DNA from 2 places in the Paenibacillus sp. YPG26 genome. Region 2 is predicted to be linked to the other one. Evidence: riboswitches for the same ligand, from Rfam matches in the RefSeq annotation. Region 2 holds a riboswitch; the other holds the start of a gene.
What was found. A riboswitch is a leader RNA that binds a small molecule or an ion and turns the genes downstream of it on or off. The one in region 2 is predicted to bind ZMP and ZTP.

Region 1 (11,314 bases), 410 kb from region 2:
CAGACCACAGATTCTATCTTGTCCGGATGCTTCTGAAGCTCCAGAATAAGCGGAGCCATCTTAATAGCCTCCGGTCTCACCCCAAAAATCGTCATCACTTTAATCTTGTTGTTCAAAACTGTAACCCCTTTCTATTTGCCTGAGACCGCGCCGGACTTCAGCCAGCGCCGCTCTTCCTGAAGATAATCGCAAGTAGACTTCCATGTCCTGCGATCATCTCTCGATCATCGTCCTTGAGCAGGCCTGCAGCTGAGAGCTGCAGGACCACGGCTACTTGGTTCCGTACAAGCGGTCTCCGGCATCTCCCAGACCTGGAATGATGTATCCATGATCGTCGAGGCGTTCATCCATTGCGGCTACATAAATATCCACATCCGGGTGAGCATCCTGAACCGCCTTAACCCCCTCTGGAGCCGCGATCAGGTTCATCATCTTGATCTGGGTGCAGCCCCGCTTCTTAAGGGATTCTATAGCAGCAATTGCTGAACCTCCGGTTGCCAGCATAGGATCAATAACGATCAGTTCGCGTTCTTGAACATCTGTGGGAAGCTTCACGTAGTACTCAACCGGCTGCAAAGTCTCAGGGTCACGGAACAAGCCCACATGTCCTACCTTGGCGGCAGGAAGCAGCTTGAGAACGCCATCCAGCATCCCCAGGCCAGCGCGCAGAATCGGAATAAGGCCCAGCATACGGCCGGAGATCACCTTCGATTCGGTCTCTGCAACAGGAGTCTGTACAATTATAGATTCGAGCGGCACATCTCTTGTAATCTCATAAGCCATCAAAGTGGCGACTTCATCCACCAATTCACGAAAATCCTTCGTGTTCGTACGCATATCGCGGATAAAAGTAAGTTTGTGTTGAATTAACGGGTGATCACATATCACTAATTTTCCCATGGCTAGTCCCTCCGGTTATGTTGCTGCTGTGTTCTCCTTAAGAGGCCTGGCCCTGTATACATAAGCTTCTATACACTCCAGCTTGTATTATAGCGGCCAAATCCTGTTTATTATATCACTCCCCTGGGGCATTTTCACCTTCAAATGCACCCTTATCAGCCACAAATACCAGCTTGGACAAAATCATCTGAATTATTACCGGGCTGCCCTCTCCAATAATCCCGCTATCTTAACTTATGCACCTCTATATACAGGAAGTGGCCCCTGCACTATTGAAGCACAGGAGCCACCAGAGAATTATAAGGGAGAATTAATACTTCATTTCAGGATAGAGCGGGAAGCGGTCAGTCAAGGCCACAACGCGTGCACGGGCTTGTTCAAGCACGGCTGAATCCTCAGGGGATTTCAAGGTCAAGGCAATAATCCGTCCGATTTCGACCATAGCTTCTTCATCCATTCCGCGTGAAGTCGCAGCTGGCGTACCCACACGAATACCGCTCGTTACGAATGGACTTGTAGGATCGAAAGGAATCGCGTTCTTGTTCACGGTAATTCCGATGGAGTCAAGAACATGCTCTGCATCCCGTCCGGTAATGTTCAAGCCGCGTGTATCGATCAGCATCAAGTGATTATCCGTTCCGCCAGATACCAGGTTGAGACCTTCCTCAACCAAAGTCTCAGCAAGACGCTTCGCATTCTTCACAACGTTCTCAGCATATGTCTTGAATGAAGGCTGCAGCGCTTCGCCCAAAGCGACAGCTTTGGAAGCAATAACGTGCATCAAAGGTCCACCTTGAATACCTGGGAACACAGCCTTGTCGATGGCCTGAGCCCAAGCTTTTTTACACAGGATCATGCCGCCGCGTGGACCGCGAAGCGTCTTGTGCGTTGTAGTTGTTACGAAATGAGCGTGTGGTACCGGGCTCGGATGAAGACCCGCAGCAACCAGACCCGCGATGTGCGCCATGTCCACGAAGAACAGCGCGCCTACGTCATTGGCGATCGAAGCGATAGCTTCAAAATCAATAATCCGCGGATACGCGCTCGCACCAGCCACGATCATACGAGGACGGTGTTTGAATGCAGCTTTGCGCAGATCGTTATAGTCAATTGTGAAGGAATCTTCCTGAACACCATAAGCTACGAAATTGTACAGCAGTCCCGATGCGTTAACCGGACTACCGTGAGTCAGGTGACCCCCGTGGGCAAGATTCATACCCAGCACGGTATCTCCAGGCTTAAGCGCAGCCAGATAGACGGCCATGTTGGCTTGAGCTCCCGAGTGAGGTTGAACATTCGCATGCTCCGCGCCGAACAATTCTTTCGCACGGTCACGAGCGATGTCTTCTACAATGTCAACATGCTCACAGCCGCCATAGAAGCGTTTGCCAGGGTAACCTTCAGCGTATTTGTTCGTCAGTACGGAGCCAAGGGCCTCCATAACTGCTTCACTTACAATGTTCTCGGAGGCAATCAGCTCAATGTTGTTGCGCTGACGCTTAAGCTCCAGATTCATCGCCTCAAGTACTGCCGGATCTTGCTTTCTCAAATTTTCCATGTTCGTCATCCTCTCATACTTAATAATAAATAAGTTGAATTACCAGCTTAAGCTCAACTTATACAGTTGATTAATCACACAGATTGGAGTCCTGCACGTGCGGCAGAACGTAGACGGCTCTCTCGCCGCCAATCAGCTTCGGACGGCTCCAGGCCGCATTCACCCGCGCTTCCCCTACATACCGGATGGAAGGGCGGAAAGGTACAGCAACCCGGCGCAGATGCATACCGATCATCGTCTCGCCGATATCAATCCCGGCATGAGCCTCGATGGTCTCGGCAAGGCAGGGATCCTTCAGCCGGCTGTAAGCACCGGCCGCCATGGATCCGCCTGCTTTGGGTACCGGAACCGCACTGACTTCGGTCAGGTTCAGACGTTCGAGCAGATCGCGTTCAAGAACAAGCGCCCGGTTAAGATGCTCGCAGCACTGAAACACAAGCTCGAAGCCATACCTTGCCCTTACCTGCTCCAGCCCCTCATACAGCTCTGCTGCGATATGCTCGGCCCCATGGGTGCCGATCCGCTTGCCCGCTACCTCGCTGGTGCTAACTCCGGCTACTACGATCTTGCCAGGTCCAAGCCCCGCCGCTTCCGCGAGATCAGACAATACGATTGCCGCTTGTTCCCGGATGGACAGCGCTTCATTGCCTTCATTCATTCACACATTCCTCCCATTCCAATCACAGGTACAAAGAGTACGATCCAGGCGGTACAAATCGTGAACCGAATCCGCAGGAATCAACATCCTTCCCGCTCACAACGCCCTTATTATACCTAAAAACCGACAAGAAATCGAAAGAAGGAATGAAAAAAAGAGCAGTACGCATCAAAAAAACGCGTGTGCTCTTTGCCCAGGCGACCGGCCGTATACTCCGATGCTCCATCGTGGTTAGCCCACTCTCGTCGCCAGTCACATCGGATCTGCAATTTTCAACTTCATCATATAGCAATCACAATTGCTTTGCAAGCCAAATTAATGAGACTTCCGCTGCTTCAGTATATCGATCAGCTTGTCCAGTGCAGTCCGAATCTCAGCTGCTGTGCGGTCATAGTCCTCTCTCGTACCGCCAAAGGGATCTGATATATCATATACCGGTATTCTCTGCCGGAGTTCAATCATCCGCTGGCTATCCGCCGCGCTCATCTGCTGTCCCAAAGACATCTGCAGTTCTCTTGCTGCGAGATGACCATCCAGTTCCCGGATATCCGCCAGTACCTGTTCGTCATCCTCCACATACTCCTTAAGAGTGAAGGTCTTCCCCGCTGTTCCCGGAAAATACTGAATAACCTGTCTCTTATGTCCCTGAGTTAGGGTCAGAATCAGATCTGCCCATTCCGTCAGCTCCGCCCGCAGGGCCGTGGAGGTCATAAGATCTTCAATCTGGTTCTCTCTCAGCACAGCCTCCGCATGATAGGAGATCTGTACTCCGTCCGCCGCTGACACCCCGGCGGAACGGACCTCAACATCTACGCCGTGTTCCTTGGCAAGCTTGCGCAGCATGCCCTCAGCCATCGGGCTGCGGCACGTATTTCCTGTACATACAAACAAAATCCGCATACCTGTGTCTTCACCTCCGGTAACTCTCTAGCTCCAAGCCTCTATTGTCTACTATTGTATCAAAAGATAAACATCAGTCCAAATGCAAGAAGCACAGCGCCGCCCGCCGCTTCCCCGTAATCGCCAAGACTATGGCTTACCTTGCGCCCCAGCATAAGACCCAGTACAGACATCAAGCCGCCAAAGAAGCCAAAAGCCAGCACAGTAAGCGCCAGATTGCTATGGAACATTCCCAGCGAGACACCGACCGAGAAGGAGTCAACACTCACACTCATAGCGAAGAGCAGCACCCCAACAAGCGTCCGGGGATTCACAGTCTGCATCCCGCCTCCCCGCCAGGAGCTTATGATCATATGCCCTCCAAGCAGCACGAGCAGTCCTCCAGAGACATACCCGGCTACCTGACCCAGCAGCATCCCCAGGTATTCCCCGGTAAAAATACCCAGCAGCGGCATAAGAATATGAAACAGCGCGATGACCGCGCTGATCCGCAGGACCTCGCGCAGGCGCACCCCCTTCATGCCGATGCCTATTCCCAATGAAAAAGCGTCCATTCCCAAGGCCGCTGCCATCATTACGATTGTCGCCAGCTCACCAAGCTGTTCGCCTGCTTCCAACATTCATTATTCCCCCATGTCCGCGACTCCGTTTGGTCGGAATTTGCGAGCTAGATTACGGTGTGCATTTCCGTCTTGACGGAAATTGCACCTGGAACTCGTTGCACATTTCCGTCTTGACGGAAATTGCGAACTTCACTTCGTCGCATATTTCCGTCTTGACGGAAAATGCGAACTCACTTCGTCGCATATTTCCGTCTCTAGAATCAAATTATGCGGACAAGGCAGGGTTCATGACAGCTTATCCTTTTACGGGGGCAGGCATGAATCTCGTGTATGGACAGTAAGTATGGAGTACAGGCATAGCATAGATTTTTAGAGGGGAGAGAGCAAAATGGAGGCAATGGAAACCACTCTCGTGCTTATCCATGTTCTGGCGGCAATCATCGGCATCGGGCCAGCCTTTGTACTGCCAGTTATCACACAATCCGCCAAGACAAGCAGTCAGCTGAAGTTCGCCTATCAGCTGAACGACAAGATCAACAAGTACCCGAAGGCCGCCGGAATCACCCTGCTGGTTACCGGCATTCTCCTTATGCTTCTTGATCACACGGGATTCACCAAAATGTGGCTCAATATCAGTCTCGTCCTATTTGTCCTTATCGAAATTCTGATTATCGGGTTCCTTGACCCCGCTATGAAGCGGGCCGCCCATTTAATCAGGCAGCACAAAGAGGAAGGTATCCCTGAAGACTACCTCCCCTTGGCCAGCAAAATTAACGCTCTGAACCGGATTGTCCAGGTCCTTACCGTGCTGGTCATCATGCTAATGGTGATCCGCCCTTAAGCACGAACACGGGCCCGGCATTCCTGCTGAACCCGCACTCTCCTAGGACTCTCCGAACAGATCCATCTGACGCGGAGCGTTACCGGCTGGCTCCATGCCGAGAAGGGCCATCATTTCCTTGGCATTGTCTGCCGCATCGCCGCCGGAGTTATTGTTGAAAATCATATAGATATCGCCCGCATCCTTCTTGCGCAGCTCGTCCAGGTGATCACGCCACTCAAGAAGCTCCTCCGTAGAGTAGCGGTACAGCGTCCGGATCTCCCGCCAGTTCGGAGCACTGCTCTTCTTCCATCCTTCCGCATTCCTGCCGTGCAGGCGAATGAAGGTACGGCCTGGCGCCCCGGGCTCAAGCACGGTTGGAACCGACCCATGCCCAATCTGCGGCTCGTCGCAGATCACATGGAACCACCCTTCCTCCCGCATGAACTGAATCGTCTTCTCCCGGGTATCCTCCTGGAACCAGCTCGGGTTCCGGAATTCTATGGCGAGCGGCAGGTCCCCCATCCATTTGCGGATGGCCCGCAGCCGGCGGATACTGTCCAGCGTACAGTCGAACCAGGGCGGGAACTGAAAGAGCACCGCATTCAGCTTGCCTGCCTCCACCACGGGGTCAATGGAACGAATAAAGGCTTCGAACATTTCTCCCGGGCCTGCGAACTTCTGGTTTTTCCCGCGCGAATGGCCCGTCATCCCCTGATAAGCTTTAACAAAAAAAGTAAAGTTCTCAGGGGTTATATCCACCCAGCGCTGAAAATTAGCCTGGGATTGTATAGCATAAAAGGAGCTGTCCACTTCGACCACAGGGAAGTGCTGCCCGTAGATCCGCAGCTTGTCCCGAGCAGGCGTGCGCGCTGGATATAGGTCATCATGATCTCCCCATCCGGTTACTCCTACCTGGATCATCGCTACCCCCGCCTCTCCTGACTAGTAATATCGCGAATTCTTTTCGATATGAAAAGGATTCCCTATACGTCTATTACCTCGTCCCCAGCGGCTTTAAGCAGACGATTCATCACGGCCAGGCCGACCCCTTCCTCGGGGCAGGCCTCGGCGACCATGAAGGTGGCGCCTTCTTCATCGAAGCGGCGCAGCCCCGCATAGAGTCGGTGCGCCGCGTTCTCCAGCGCACCGACCGGGCCGAGCGAGATCGCGATGCTCGCCCGGTAATGGTGCAGGTGCTCGTCATACGCGAGCACCCCCGTCACTTCGCCGCGCGCCTCCGCCGCGGCGAGCTCCGCCTGGACCCGGGCCACAACGGCCCCCGGGTCCTGCCCACGCACAATGCGCAGGCTGCCGCGCGGCGCATAGTGCGTGTACTTCATGCCCGGCGAGCGCGGCGCCGGGCTGCTCTCTCCCCGCCCGCTGTGCAGGGCGGGGTCGGTGTGCACGCTTGCCGCGACGCGGGCAAGCGCTGCGGCCGTGACCGAGCCGGGGCGCAGCACGGTCACGGTGCCGTCCGGGCCGGCCTCGGCCACGGTGGACTCGAGGCCCACGCCGGTGGGCCCGCCGTCCACGATGCCGCCGATCAGGCCGGCGAGGTCCTCGCCCACGTGGCTCGCGAGCGTGGGGCTCGGGCGCCCGGACCGGTTGGCGCTGGGCGCCGCCACCGGGCAGCCTGCGGCGGCGATGAGCCGCAGGGCGATATCATGGGCCGGCATACGCACGGCCACGGTGGACAGGCCCGCGGTCACGCGCGGGGAGACCGCGCCGGGACGGACCGGCAGCACCAGGGTGAGCGGCCCCGGCCAGTAAGCCTCCATAAGCCGCCGGGCCGTATCGTTCACGTCCAGGACAATCTCGTCCAGCTGGGACAGCTCCGCGATGTGGACAATGAGAGGATTGTCCGACGGCCGGCCCTTGGCGGCAAAAATCCGCTCCACAGCTTCATCGCTCCGCGCATCAGCTCCGAGGCCGTATACCGTCTCCGTCGGGAAGGCCACCGTCTCTCCGGCACGCAGCAGAGCGGCCGCCTCCTGAATAGCCTCATTCAGGTCATGTTCCCGTGTGGGATGTCCAGAGGCTGCACCTTCCGCAGCCGACACATCCCAGTATTTCGTGGCCCGATCGCCCGCATGCTTATTTTCCATTAAGATCCCAAGCTTTCTATGTGAGATTTGAATATACACCGTTACATACCAAAAAGCGCCCCAATCTCCCAGTATAGTGCGGAATGCACCGGACTGCGGCAGAGTGAGAGCACTCTTAACAGCTGAATGAAGCTGATGGATGCCATCGGTTGTGCTTGCCGTTATATAAAATATAAGAATAAGTGCCACAATAACAACGAATATTTTACCATAATAACTGCTTGAAACAAACGACTATCCCCTGCAAAATTCCCCTTAAGAGAACAAGCTGCCTACCCAGCTGAACAAGCTGCTGAGCACATCCCACAGGAAGAAGCGAACCTCCGGGGCCTTGGCCTCCGCCTTAGAGTCAGCCTCTATGCCGCCCGCGGCGGACGTTGTCTTCACCGCATCTCCAGTCTTGGGGGCCGCGTCCCCGGTTCCGGCGTCAATGAAGCAGAGCGGCGGGAACAGCACACACCACCAGTTCTTGCCTTCCCCTGTCCCCAGGGTTACACGGACAGCCTCGTAATCCCCCGCCGGATATACTTCCCCGCCATACAGCTTGGTTGGAAAAGGAACGACCCCAAGCTCCACCTTATAGCTGTATGATTCCCCATTGGCCCGAAGCGTCCGGCCCACCTGATCCTCAATCTCGTGAAGCCGGGTGCGAACAACCTCCCTCGCCTCTTCAAGGCTCTGCGGGTGATCCAGCTTCTCGACCCACCCATTCATCTGCTCGACAACGGCATCCCTGACATTACGCTTCACAATCTGATCCTCGGGACGATCGGAGTTGGCAAGAATGCGAAGCCGGATCGAATCCTTGGGAATCTCCGTTCTCGCTATGGCCGCATCCGTCTTCTGGCCCTCCCAGGACATGAGCAGAACCGCCATACACAGCATGAGCAGCAATGCATTCCGCAGCAGGCTGGTTCCTCTCGTTCCTATCGCTCCCCTATTTCCTGTGATTTCCTTGTTCCCGCTATTCCGATTCTCGGTCATTCCGGCATCCCCCTTACCGTGATGTGCTGATGTCTATCAGTATGTCCGGTTAAGAGATTCATAAACCTATGAATCTAGCATTTACTAACTTTCCCGTATCCCAGGCATGTGCCTTTATCTGTTGTGCAGCAAATCCCTGGTCTCAGAATATGAAAACCGCCCTGCCAAACCTGCGAAATCAGCAGGGGAGCAAGACGGCTATTTGTGTACTGTTGTATTTGCGTGCTGTTGTATTCCTGTATTGTTCTATTCTGTATTATTCTATTCTGTACTGTACTATTTCCGTTATGTTCTCTTCCAGACGCCTGTCCAGAGGTTAACTGGTGCGGCTAAGAGCGGCTTTGCTCGTCCGCGGAATATCATCGTCTACTTCATGACCGTGAATACGCACACTCATGGCCAATCCCAGACTAGCCATATTGATCAAAAGTGAGGTTCCCCCATAGCTGATGAATGGCAGCGTAATCCCGGTCAGCGGCATCAGGCCCATGAACATGCCGATATTCTCAAATATCTGATAGAGCCACATGGCCACAATACCCACGATGAGCAGCGGCCCGCTTTTATCCTTGCATTCGAGAGAGATCAGAATGAGCCTGTGGATGAGTATGAAATAAAGCAGGAGCAATACCGAGCAGCCAAAGAAGCCAAATTCCTCGGCCACCACCACAAAGATGGAATCCGAATATGTGTAAGGTACCCTTCCAGACTGAACATACGCTCCCTGCATATATCCGCTGCCGAACATGCCTCCGGCGGCAATGGCTACAGTGGCATTCTTCGTATGATAAGACGCGTCCTTGTCCGCCTTCTCCGGCAGCAGCCAGGGATCGATCCGGTTCAGCCAGTGCTGCTTATTGGTCTGCTTCAGGGTTGTGGAAATCTGCTCATGGAAGGTGATATATGTCTTGACTCCCACAGTTATTGTTACAGCCGCAACGATCAGAATAATAAGAGCATGGGAATACTTCAACTTACCTATCCAGAGCAGACCAAGCAGGATTACCAGATAGCTGAGACCGTTACCGATATCATTCTGGACCATTGCAAGCGCGAACGGAATCATGGTAACAAGCCCAAGCGGCACCACATCTCTCCAGAAAGAGAGACGCAGCCGGTATTTGCGCATAAGCAAGGCGGTCAAAGTAATGATCAAGATAAGCTTGAACAGCTCTGCGGGCTGCAGACTAACAAAGCCCAGATCCAGCCAGCCTTTTGCCCCGTTCAGTTCACTCCCGTTAAATATAACAACGACCATTAGTAAAACTCCTGCCCCGAACAAATACAGGAAGTATTTCGTCAGCAGCCTGAAATCAACCAGCATCATGCCAAAAAAGGCGATAAAGCCGGCAATGTAAAAGAACAACATTTTCGTCTCATAGCCCTTGAATTTCGGCCAAGCAGCAACACCGCTATGGATCAGGACGACACTTAGTATCCCAAAAATAAACACGATAAAAACAATCGACCAATCCACTTTTTTCCACTTGTTAAGCATGAAGCGGCTCCCTCCAGCGTTCCCCGGGCACAGCACTACCACTGTTTTTCCAGAAGCTATCTATATTTCTGTATTCTGTGTTCCTATATCTCTGTATTTCTCTAATTCTATTCTTCTCCACACTTCTTAGGTGTGCTTCTTTTTCTCTGTATTACTGTATCTCTGTATTACTGTATCTCTGTTCTTCTGTACTTCTGTACTTCTGTACTTCTGTACTTCTGTACTTCTGTTCTTCTGTTCTTCTGTTCTTCTGTTCTTTTGCTCTTCTGCTCTTCTGCTCTTCTGTCATTCTGTATTTCAGTTCTTCTAATTCTATTCCTAAAACTGCCGCATCTCTGCATCTCTACAGTTCTGTATTACTATCTCTCATGTTCAAGGCCATAACCGATCCAGCCCCTGGCCAGGCAGAGACCAGTGCAACCAATGTTAAGTCTAAGGGTACACTATCGCTCTTAATGGTACACTATCGCTCTGTACGCGAACAAGCGCAGCGGCTTCTGTTAATTCTAATATAGAGCAGGCAGTCTGCGAAACGCAAATTACCTGGGAGAAGCTGCAAGGTTTCCCTATTCCGCTTCAGCGGTGAATTAAGCTGCAGCCAACTATAGCTTCGGGGAGATCGCCAGACCTTCCTAATCCTATGGATCAATAGTTCAGCCTACTTTTCAGAATTAGAATCTCCCATTCCGGGTCTAGTCAAATACCACCCAGTATCTGGCCAAATTTATTAAGCAGTCCAGGCAGGATAGGGCCTCCCGGTGGTTGGCATAGCGGAGATTCATCCTCTCTAATTGCGGGCAATTCCGAGAACGTGCCGGTCAATCCCCGCAAGATCCGGAATGGTTACGATCTCTTCCCAATGACCTGCCGACCGGAGAAGCGCCGCCACGTCCGCGGCTTGTCCCATACCCAGCTCAAATCCAATAAGCCGCGGCGGGGCGGGAAGCAGACGGAGCTGGTCCATCATGATCCGGTACGGGGCCAGCCCGTCGGGGCCTCCGTCCAGAGCCAGCCGGGGCTCGAAATCCTTGACCTCCGGCTCCAGGGTCTCAATCTCCTCCGCCGGGATGTAAGGCGGGTTGGAGACGATAATATCGAGCGGCTCGCCGGCGAACGGTTCAAGCAGGTTCCCCTGCTTGAACGTGATGTCGGCCCCAAGCCGGGCCGCATTCTCCCGCGCAAGCGCAAGCGCATCCGGCGACAGATCGCCGGCAGCAATCTGCCACGCGGGACGCAGATGCTTCAGGGCAGCCGCAATTGCGCTGCTGCCCGTCCCAATATCGGCCGTGCGCGGCGATCCGCCCGACCAGAGCTTGTCGCCTTCG
Region 2 (11,314 bases):
GCGGTTAATCCAAAAAATCGATCCGATGCAGTATGCTTCAGATAAAGATGGACTAAATGATAGTACGCCGACCGATGATTATCGGGATGCCACTATAGGAACCCGGTATACCTATTACCCTACGGGCAATGTCCAAAAAGAGATCGATGCCCTAGGCAACGAAACTTCTTATACCTACGATATCTACGGCAACAAATTGACAGAGACCCGGCCGAACCAATCGGTTTATGTCTATCAATATGATGTGATGAACCGGGTGAGCAAGATTTCTTTCAAAGCTAACCCACAGGCCGTTCCGGATGTGTTGGCCGACTATACGTACAAGGTCTTAGACAATGGGAAGACCCAGAAGAAGGAGACGAAGTACTTAAACAGTACGGATACAGCGATTACCATATGGACCTATGATGATCAAGGGAAAGAAGTAGAACGGCAGAATCCGGATGGGAATTCTGTCGCAACAGTGTATGAACCTAATGGACTTACCCGCTCGGTGACCGATGCGAGAGGGAATACAAGCTATTTTGCCTATGACGGGCTGAACCGGCTTACTAATACTTGGACTCCGCTCGATGGAGCGAAGTACATGTACAAAGGAACGACGTATGACCGGGCAGATCGCAAGATCGCAGAGAGTGCCGGGAAAGATCCGGTAGCTTTATTTGCGAAGCCACTGGAAGATCGGAAGATCGTCACGAAATCTCAATATGATGGTAACGATCATATTACGCTGACCACGAACAGCAGCGGCAGCAAGACCTTGCTCAAATACGATGAAGAAGGGAATACGATTCGCAAAGAGGTATATACCTCAGCCACAGAATCTATGGTCACCGAGTATGCGTATAATGACCAAGGCAAGCCCGTATCCGAAAAGCACTTTGTGGGTAAAGCCGATCTGTATCCGGCACCTTCATCACGTGATGATCAGGTGGCACTTGAGACTATAACGGAATATGACTTGAACGGCAATCCAGTTGCCGTTACCACGCCGGACGGCGTTCGTTCCGAAGTCACCTATGATGCCCTGAACCATCCGATCGCAACAAAATTGCCATCAATCGATGAACAGGGTAACCCTGCGTTAGCCAAGACGTCAACCACGTATGACTGGCAGGGTAAACCGCTAGTTTCTTTCGATGCGAGAGGGAACAAGACCCAGAATGAATACAATGAGAAAGGGCTGCTTGCTAAACAAACCAACGCCCTTGGTGGTGTAACTTTATATGTATATGATAAAGCTGACCGGAAAATTGCGGAGATCTCTCCGAAGAACTATAACGCCTCAAAATCATGGAAAGAACTTAGCCGTACGGAATATACGTATGACAATATGAGCCGCACAAAGCTCATTACGGAGAAGTTCAATGAGCAGAAACTCAGTCCTTCGTTTACTTGGACGACAGAATGGACGGAGAAGGTCGCCAAGGCTTACCTGTACGACGAAAATGGCAATGTGACCAAGGAGCTGGATGGAGAAGGGTATGCAGCGGGAGTAGGGACAACCAGTGCGGCAAAGATCCAATCCGGGTACGGACTAATCAACAATTACAACGCGGCGAATCTCCTTGCTTCTCAGCTTAACCCTATTGCTAAGGATCGCGGGCTAAAGACATCTGTATCGTATGGATATGATGGTCTGGGAAGAAAGATATCAGAAACAAATGTGAACGGTGTCGTAAATTTAACTACGTTCGATGACGCTAATAAAGTCCTATCTTTGGCTGTGAAGAAATCGATCACTTCGCCGGAGCAGACCTTGGAGACCCATTCCTATGACTGGGCTGGCCGACCGCTGAGTGACACCGATGCTAATGGAAATAAGACGCTTTACTCATATAATGCTATGGGAATGATCCGTAGCATAACTTCATCTGGAGACGATACGGTATCCGAATATACGGTTCAAAGGCAGTATGATACGATGGGTCGCCTTGCCAAAGAAGCCGATTCGGCTGGCAAGGTGAGTCTCAATGAATATGACGCTTTAGACCATCAAATTAGCTCGACCGAGCAGGCAGTGGATGGCTCAAGTGCTATCACGACAAAGGTAGCGTACGATCTCAATGGGAACAAGCGATTTGAGACCGATGGGAACGGAAATATTCACGAGAATGTATATGATGGACTTAACCGGGTTATCGAGGAACGGGATTCGGTTACCAACATAAAAGCTGGAGTAAAGGTTCATGCAACCAAATACACCTATGATGCTAACGGTAATAAGCTAACTGAGACGAATTGGCTCGGAAATACAGGCACATTAATTTATGATGATAAGAACCGGCTAATCGAACGTAAAGACGCAAGCGGTGTATCTGTACAGAAGCTTGAGTATAATCTTAATGATACCCAAGTACGGGCATGGGATGCGCTTAACCGGGTGACTTCATTTACTTATGATATGAATACTCTTCTTACCACCACAGTGGACCCAGAAGGGAATACGTCAGCTACCAAATATGATCTACTCGGGAATAAGACCGCCGTTACCGATGGGAACGGAAATACCACACGTTACGACTATGATTACCTAGGTCGACTGAGTCGTGTGACGAATGCGCTGGATGAAGTCACCTCATATACGTACGATCTCATTGGTAATAAGCTCACTCAGACGAACGGAAATGGTCACGTAAGCACGTTTGAATACAACGCAGCAGACTTACTGGTTCGTCGAATTGACCCTGGTGGTCTTCAAGTTAAGAACGGCAAGATAGCGTATCAAGCCGATCAAATCGAGAGTTATACGTATTTTGCCAATGGCTCCATGAAAACGAAGACAGACCGAAATGGGAATACTACATCATACAGCTATGATGTTCATGAGCGGCAGTTGTCCCGTACCGTGGACGGTCCATCTCTGACTTCAAGTCCTGTACAAGGTCGTCAAGTCTCGTACACCTATGACAACAATGACAACCCTTTGACGGTATCTGATAAGACGGGAACAACGATTCGAACCTATGACGAGCTAAACCGGACAATAACCAAGTCGGTACCGAAGCTTGGGACAAATACGTATCAATATGATGACACTATGGGATTAACCCAAGGCTTCCGAGCTGAAGTAACCACCGATGTCAAAGGTAATGTTACCCGCAAAGTGTACGACAAGACGAACCGACTGGTTGAGGTCAAGGCAAATAACGATCCTGCTATTTCGTACACGTACTATAACGATGGATCACGTAAGTCGGTGGTGTATTCTAGCGGTATTAAGGAAGAGTATACCTATACGCTAACGAATCATGTAAGTACGTTAAAGAACTTTAAGGGAACGGCCTTGATGGATTCTTATACTTACGCCTATGATGCGGCGGGAAACCAGCTCTCCAAGGAAGAATTGATTAATGGTGTAAATAAAGGGAAGACCACCTATACTTATGATGCCCTGAGCCGGTTACAGACCGTTCTTGAGCCGGGCGGGAAACAAACCACATATAGCTTTGATGCAGCAGGGAACCGGATTGAAGAGAAGGTGAAAGATTCATCTTCCGTCAAGACAACCCAGTATGAGTACAATAATCAGAACCGTTTAACGGCGACGAGGGAATTGACTTCTCAAGGAAGTACGCAGCTCGTTAATTATAAGTATGATAATAACGGGAACTTGATTAACAAGAGCACTGAGATCATCAAGAAGATTGATCCACAGAAGCCAACAGATCCGACCTTCGGAATATTCGTCTATGGGCAAAAAAACGAGAATCCACGGATAGACAATATCGTATCAGGTACCGCTGCCTATGAGTATGACGTGTGGAACCAATTATCCAAATCGAGTACAGGCGAGGGAACAGTGACCTACGAGTACAACGGCGATGGATTAAGAACGAAGAAAATCTCAAATGGTGTGACCAGCCAGTACGTCTATGAGTCAGATAAGGTTGTTCTAGAGACGGACGAATCGGGCAAACAAACTGCGTTCAATTTGTATGGTACGAATCTGCTTACCCGAAAAGTCGGAGACGAGAAATACTCGTATTTGTATAACGGACATGCTGATGTTACGGCCTTGGTTAATGATTCGGGAGAAGTTAAAGCTTCTTATTATTACGATGCTTTCGGAAATATCGCGCAGACCACAGGAAATGTGAAGAATTCCGTAAGATACGCAGGCTATCAATATGATGAAGAGAGCAAGCTTTATTACCTGAACGCAAGGTATTATGATCCAAGTATCGCCAGGTTTATAAGTGAGGATACGTATCTTGGGGAAGCTAATGATCCACTGTCGCTTAATCTATATTCATATGTTAGTAATGAGCCTATTATGTACAGTGATCCAACAGGGCACTGGAAAGAGTCAGATAAGAACATTACAAATGTTACGGTTCAGGCCCAACTAATTGCCTTAACGAGTGCATACTTTAAGGCAACAACAGATAAAGATAGACGGTCTATTGAAAAATCAGCGGAAGATTTAAGAAGAAGTGCAGCAGCAAAAAGAGTGGATGTTACCCCGTTGATGTATGCAAATGTAGAGAATATAATTAATACAGCTGTTTCTTTGGCGGGAAAAGGAGATTTTAATAAAAATACATGGAATGATGTTCTTAAAAAAAATAATTTAACTGTATCAAAGGATGGTAAGACAACCACACTTGGAAGAACTGATCTCGAGGTATCAACTCAGATGGAGTTCGTAGATAGTAAGCATCGTGCTGAATTGATTACACATGTTGCTGTGAACTACAACTTTGGTAATAAGGAAAAGATATTTCTCTCACAAGCAGCTAAGGCAGGACAAATAACCTCAATACCTCAGGGATTGGCACTCTATGATTTTATGAATTTGAACAATGGAAAAGTATCGGAAAATGATCTTAAGCTTCTTCATGTAAATTATAAATCTGCTTCAAATACAATAAGTTCATTGTACAGTAACTTCCATTTCGCTAGATTTGATTTAACAATTAATGATGCAGTAAGACAGGCTTCAAACTATTCATTAGGAGAATATTTTCCGGTAGGTACCAAAGTATCAGGCACTTCTGGTAAGTTTGTTTATTCGGGAGCTTTAGAGACAAGTGCTGGAGCAGGAGGTAAACCTAAGAGTGCCGGAAAACTTACAATTCCTCAAGGACTTACATCAAAACAATTTAAAAGCATATCCTCGAAAATAAGACAAAAACTTGGCTCAATTAGCAATGATATTCTAGTTCAAGGAAGTAGGGCAAACGGAACAGCACGTGTCGATTCTGATATTGACTTTGCTGTCAGGGTATCTCCTGAAAAATTTGATGAGTTAGTTAAACAGCGGTTTGGGACGCCAAATCGGGGCTCAGCTAAAGAGAAAACTATGCTTCATGCAATTAAAACTGGAAAAATTCAAGCTGGTGAGGCAGGACTTAGTAGTTTTAGAAAACAACTACAACAGGAACTTGGAATTGATGTGGATATTTCAATAATTAAGTCTGGAGGGTCTTTCGACAATGGTCCATATATTCGACTAAAATAAAATTGAGGTGATAATATGCTTCTTAATAATATTGATTTATTTTGCAAAATATTCATTGATACAGACTGTAGCAGGGAAGAAGTCGTCTCTTGTGTCTCGGAGAGTGTAGATGGAACATTAGAAAGATGGAGTGTTTCAAACAAGCAATGTAGTATTGATTTGTTGAAAAATGATGACTTTAACGAAACGAAACGAACACAAAGACCTGACGGTTTTTTATATTCGAGATACTATCTTGAGATTGAACCTAGTGAAGAAACAGAATCAAGTGCTTATATATTATGCATCTCGGGACTGCTTACTAATCTATGGAACAGTGGCTATAAGGCTGTTGCTGCGTGTGACTTTGAAGATGTATTGCCTAGAAAAGGCGGGTACGACAGTACTACTTAGAATATATTCCTGTGGTCGTTGTTGTTGGGCTCCTTTTCAGGGGGGACCTAGTGCCGAATGAATCCAGCATCAACTAATAACACATCAACCCCATGTAATACCGTATAAAGATTTCTCGAAATCGCTGTACGCACGTTAATGGTTTACTTTTATAATCTAAATAACGCTATGCCGAAACATTAAACAGGTCGATTATGGTCAAATACCACTATGATTGACCTGTTTTTTGTTATGTTTGTTTTTCTTCTATTTTTCACAATCCAACGCAACTGAACAATACCATACCTCGATATAGACATTGAGAAGGCAATCTATTAAAAAGTCATCGCAACTAATTGGAGAGAAGGTGGGACTTTATAATGTCTGAACGTAACTGAACTGTTCACAACGGGAAGGTCATGTTTTAAAGACTAGCCACCTACCAATTAGTTCCAAAAATTATGGGGAGATTGCGACATGATGAAAAGATTTGGAATCGAGAGAGCGTATTTCCAATGATTTTACGGACTTGTACTGAATTCTCAACGAGTTTCAAAAACAATTCCTTCACTTCTTGGGACCTCGAACAAGCACCCCGAAAACTCCAACAAAGAATTGGTTAAAATAAAGAAGAGGAGTAAACCCATTTCTCTCCCTCACTTTCACACCTAACCAACATGCCAAGTTGATGGCATCAAGAAGGAGTCCATCCAGATGCTCCAAGACAAAATCTTTTATCTCATTGCACATTATGGTTATATCGGTATCTTTGGAGCCTTGGCCCTTGGGATTGTCGGGCTGCCCATACCGGACGAAGTCCTGATGACCTATTCGGGATACCTGATCTCCTAGGGGAGGCTGTCTTATATCCTGACCCTGCTGGTCGCGGTGGTGGGCAGCTTTGCGGGAATGAGCGTTAGTTACTTCATTGGGCGGAAGTTTGGGTATCCGCTGCTTGAGAAGCATGGCCGTAAGATTCGGATTACGAAGGAGAAGCTTGATCATACCCGGCGCTGGTTCAAGAAATTTGGCAAGTTTGCGCTCACGCTGGGCTATTTCATACCTGGTGTTCGTCATCTCACGGCGTATTTTACCGGGATCAGCGGATGGCGTTACCGTACATTCCTCTCATATGCTGCACCCGGAGCGATACTATGGGCGTTCACTTTTATCACGCTGGGAAAATACCTGAGCAAGCATTGGTTGGCTGTTACAGAAGCCATTCATAAGTATTTGCTGCTTGGCTTTGTGCTTCTTGTTCTGATTCTCATCCTTATCTGGTATCTGAAAAGAAAACCAAAAATGAACCAGGCCTGAGATTGTCCAACAGTCTGGTCATCGTATAGGATACCTTGATCCCATAGGGATATTTGGTAAAATAAATCTTGTAAACAAGACTGTTACCGTGTGCTACTGGCGAGTAAACGTGGACGACCACGGGGGAGCACATGGATATATAAGCCGTTCGCCTGGGCAAAGTGTTTGATCTAATCAAACACTTTTTTTATTTGCTATGATAGGGTGAAGGACAAATGGAAGAAATCAAAATGCGGTATGGGATTAATCCGAATCAAGGCAATGCAAAAGTCACATCGCCTGGTAAGCTACCTTACAGGATTCTTAATGGAGCCAAGCTAAATTAACTTACTCGATGCACTTAACGCTTATCAGCTTGTAAGAGAGCTCAGATTAGCCATAGGGGAACCTGCAGCAGCCTCTTTCAAGCACGTAAGTCCTGCTAGAGCGGCTGTGTATAGCCCGCTGAGCTGAACTGGCTAAGGCTTTTGGGGTCGCCGGTATGGAGCTGTCACCTCTGGCTGTCGCCTATGCGAGGGCAAGGGGAAACGATCGCATCTCCTCCTTCGGGGCCTGTGCGGCACTAAGTGATCTAGTGGATCTTTCTACTGCTAAATTACTGAAGAGAGAAATTTCCGATATGATAGTGGCACCTGCCTATGATGATGCTGCCCTAGAAATTCTCATGACCAAGAAAAACGGCAAATACCTTATTATTGATATCGATCTCGATTACGAGCCTGGTCTAGTAGAGGAGAGGACTTTATTCGGGGTTCACCTGGTTCAGGATAGAAACAATATGGCCATTACCGAGAAGACTTTAGACCATATCGTAACTGAGAACAGAGACCTTCCAGACGCCGCAAAGAGAGATCTGTTAATTGCAGCAATCACATTAAAATATACACAGTCCAATTCGGTATGTTTTGCTAAGGATCGGCAGACACTTGGTGTGGGAGCAGGCAGCATTACCGTATACACTGTACGAGGCTCGCTGCTTCGAAGGTAGAGAACTGGTGTTTAAGGTAGCATCCAGCTACACTCACCATGAAATTTCACTCGCAGATCTCACCTACGGTGAGAAATAACGTTATAGATAAGTGGCTTTGCCACGTCTTACTGTCCCCAACAAGCTTGGGAGGAGTGCTACGAGGAAGTCCCTCAGAGGCTTATTCTTGTTGAGGAAAGAGAATATTTACTCGGACTCCGGAAAGTATGCTATGCTCAGACGCATTCTTGCCATTTCGGGAAATTATTGACCGGGCTGCACTAAGTGGGGCCAAATACTGTAGACGGGCGAATCGTCACGGATAGGGAAGTTATTGAAACCGCTAACCCATACGTTATGGGCATAGCCTGCTCAGGGTACTACGGTTGTCCCATCATAGATATTTCTAGTCCCTACGTCAAGTTTATCTTTGTACAAGCTTATATAAAAATACATCAGCCCCCATCCGAAACTGGATGGGGGCTGATGCTAGAAATAGCTTAAATCCTATATTGCATCTCTGGTTATTCCGCTAGAAGGAGGGGAGGAACCTCTCCTAATTAGCTAGCCTTCGCAAGAATTTTTACTTCTTTTGGTCCCAACGTAATGTTAACCGAACCGTTGTTGACCTGTACGGAATCCGTACCCAGTTGATTCTTCAGGCTGGTTCCATTGGCAAGGTTCTCAATGCCTGATACGGTGCGAGTTGCTGTGTTCCAGGAGTTGTTGATGATGACAACAACCTCGTCTCCGTCTTTGGAGCGCTGGTAGCTGTAGAATGCGCCGTCAGCGAGCTTTTCTTTTTGGGAACCATTTTGCAGAGCCGGGTGGCTGTTGCGCACGGCGTTAAGCTTGGCAATGTATTTGTACAGCTCATGATTCGCGTTAGGCGCAACATCTTCACGGTTAGCTGGATCGTCTCCACCGCTGTAACCTAGCTCAGTACCTTGGTAGACGATTGGAATACCGCGTGAAGTTAATACGAAGCCAAGTGCGGCTTTCAGTTGTGGCCATTTGTCTGAACGGTTGCTAGGATTGCCGGAAGCTTCATTCAGGAACCGCTTCACGTCATGATTGTCCAGGAAGATCCCGTTAAGCTTGGCATCACGGTAGTTGCCATCTTCAGTGTAACGGTCCTTGATCTTGGTTGTAGATTGGTCTTGCCCGAACACGTCTCTAATCGTGTAATACATCGGGAAGTCGATTACCGCATCAAGATAGTTGGAGTAGTCTCCAACCTTGCTTGAACTGCCTTCGAATATTTCACCCATTGTAAATGTGTTGGCTGCAGCATCAAATTCTTTGAGGAACCATTTTGGCATATGTTTAGCCGTATCCACACGCAGACCATCGATCTTCGTTTCGGCAAGAATCCATTTTACCCAGTTCTTCAGTTCATTGACAACTGCTGGATTCTCATGATTCAGATCGTCCAGACCTGCTACATCTCCATTCTCAATCTTCCATTGGTCGTTCTTCTCGTAATCCGACTTAGTGATCTCTCCGTTGTGGTGGTACCAGTCCGGATTGTTGAATGGAGCTTTGGCTGTTCCGTTATACGGCTGGAAGTCACCCGTGTGATTCGGAACCACATCGAGCATAACCGAAATCTGCTTGCTGTGCGCTGTGTCCACAAGCTCTTTCAGCTTCTCCATTGTACCCAGGTGACCATCTACAGAGTAGAAGTCGTAAGTGTGGTAGCCGTGATAAGCATACTCACTTTTTTGTGCTGTTACTGGTGTAATCCAGATAGCGGTGAAACCCATGTTCTTGATGTAATCCAGCTGATTAATAATTCCTTGGAAGTCTCCGCCATGCCATTTCTTAGGGTCGCTCTTGTTGGAGGCAATGCCATATGCGTTGTCATTCGAGGTGTCTCCATTGCTGAAGCGGTCAGTCATGATGAAGTAAATGCTTTGTTTGCTCCAATCTGTTGCTCCAGTATTGCCTGGGTCCTTGGAAGGCACCCCAGATGTGATTGTGCCGGCAGCTCCGTTAGCGCCTGGCGTGTAAGTAGAAGTTCCTTTGCTGAAGAAGTAGTTCTTCATATTGTTGCTGTCCCAAGTTCCGCTGCCGTTGTTGAATGCAGCTTCAACGCGGCTTGCTGTTCCAAGAGGAATGGTGATCTTGGCATAACCCGGGTAAGTAGCTTCGGCATCGGCCATAGCGGAACCTGGAGATGTAGTCCAGGTTCCTCCTTCAGCACGATAGTGAATGTAAGGCGTATTGAAGCCCTTTTTGTAATAGATGGTAGCGGTTGAACCGTCATCACCGACAATTTCCGGTGCTCCGGCTGCAATGGTACCTGTAGCTCCATTAGCGCCTGGCGTGTAAGTGAAAGTCCCTTTACTGAAGAAATAGTTCTTCATGTTGTTGCTGTCCCAAGTTCCGCTGCCGTTGTTGAACGCGGCTTCGATGCGGCTTGCTGACCCAAGAGGCAGGGTGATCTTGGCGTATCCAGGGTAAGCCGCTTCGGCGTTGCCCATTGCGGTACCCGGAGCCGTAGTCCACGTTCCGCCTTCCTGGCGGTAGTGGATATACGGATTAGTAAAGCCTTTTTTGTAGTAAATGGTAACATTCGACTCAGTATCATCTGGTTTCACAACCGGTTCTCCAGCTGCAATGGTGCCAGGGGCTCCGTCAGCGCCAGGTGTGAAAGTGAAGGTTCCCTTGCTGAAGAAGTAGTTCTTCATGTTGTTGCTGTCCCAAGTTCCGCTGCCATTGTTGAAAGCAGCTTCGATGCGGCTTGCCGATCCTAGTGGCAAAGTAATCTTGGCATATCCAGGGTATGCAGCTTCGGCATTGGCCATTGCTGTACCTGGAGCCGTAGTCCACGTTCCACCTTCCTGGCGGTAGTGGATGTAAGGATTGGTGAAGCCTTTTTTGTAGTAGATAGTGACATTGGACTCGGTATCATCTGGTTTCACAACCGGTTCTCCGGCTGCAATGGTGCCAGGAGCTCCATCCGCGCCCGGTGTGAAAGTAAAAGTGCCTGTATTGAAGATGTAGTTCTTCGAGTTGTTACTGTCCCAAGTTCCGCTGCCATTATTAAAAGCAGCTTCTAATTGAGTAGCTGATCCAATATCAACTGTGATTTTTCCATATCCTGTGTAAGGAGCTGCAGCATCCGTAATAGCTTTACCCGGTGCTGTAGTCCATGCTCCGCCAGCTGGGCGGTAGTGCAGGTAAGGAGT

Region 1: another riboswitch for ZMP and ZTP. It lies ahead of LDO05_RS16780 (TIGR01440 family protein); the one in region 2 lies ahead of LDO05_RS14900 (hypothetical protein).

Annotation. Positions count from the first base shown of each region.
Region 1 is NZ_CP084530.1:3,539,331-3,550,644, forward strand. It holds gene wecB (non-hydrolyzing UDP-N-acetylglucosamine 2-epimerase) at 1-95, opposite strand, end outside; gene upp (uracil phosphoribosyltransferase) at 271-900, opposite strand; gene glyA (serine hydroxymethyltransferase) at 1,211-2,458, opposite strand; gene LDO05_RS16780 (TIGR01440 family protein) at 2,529-3,116, opposite strand; ZMP/ZTP riboswitch at 3,301-3,382, opposite strand; gene LDO05_RS16785 (low molecular weight protein arginine phosphatase) at 3,432-4,016, opposite strand; gene LDO05_RS16790 (manganese efflux pump MntP) at 4,076-4,636, opposite strand; gene LDO05_RS16795 (DUF2269 family protein) at 4,968-5,420, shown strand; gene LDO05_RS16800 (DUF72 domain-containing protein) at 5,463-6,323, opposite strand; gene LDO05_RS16805 (L-threonylcarbamoyladenylate synthase) at 6,386-7,507, opposite strand; gene spoIIR (stage II sporulation protein R) at 7,763-8,392, opposite strand; gene LDO05_RS16815 (FtsW/RodA/SpoVE family cell cycle protein) at 8,808-9,989, opposite strand; gene LDO05_RS16820 (hypothetical protein) at 10,141-10,278, opposite strand; gene prmC (peptide chain release factor N(5)-glutamine methyltransferase) at 10,777-11,314, opposite strand, start outside.
Region 2 is NZ_CP084530.1:3,133,194-3,144,507, reverse strand. It holds gene LDO05_RS14915 (S8 family serine peptidase) at 1-5,464, shown strand, start outside; gene LDO05_RS14910 (hypothetical protein) at 6,551-6,688, shown strand; gene LDO05_RS14905 (DedA family protein) at 6,695-7,153, shown strand; ZMP/ZTP riboswitch at 7,236-7,318, shown strand; gene LDO05_RS14900 (hypothetical protein) at 7,635-8,141, shown strand; gene LDO05_RS14895 (family 14 glycosylhydrolase) at 8,681-11,314, opposite strand, start outside.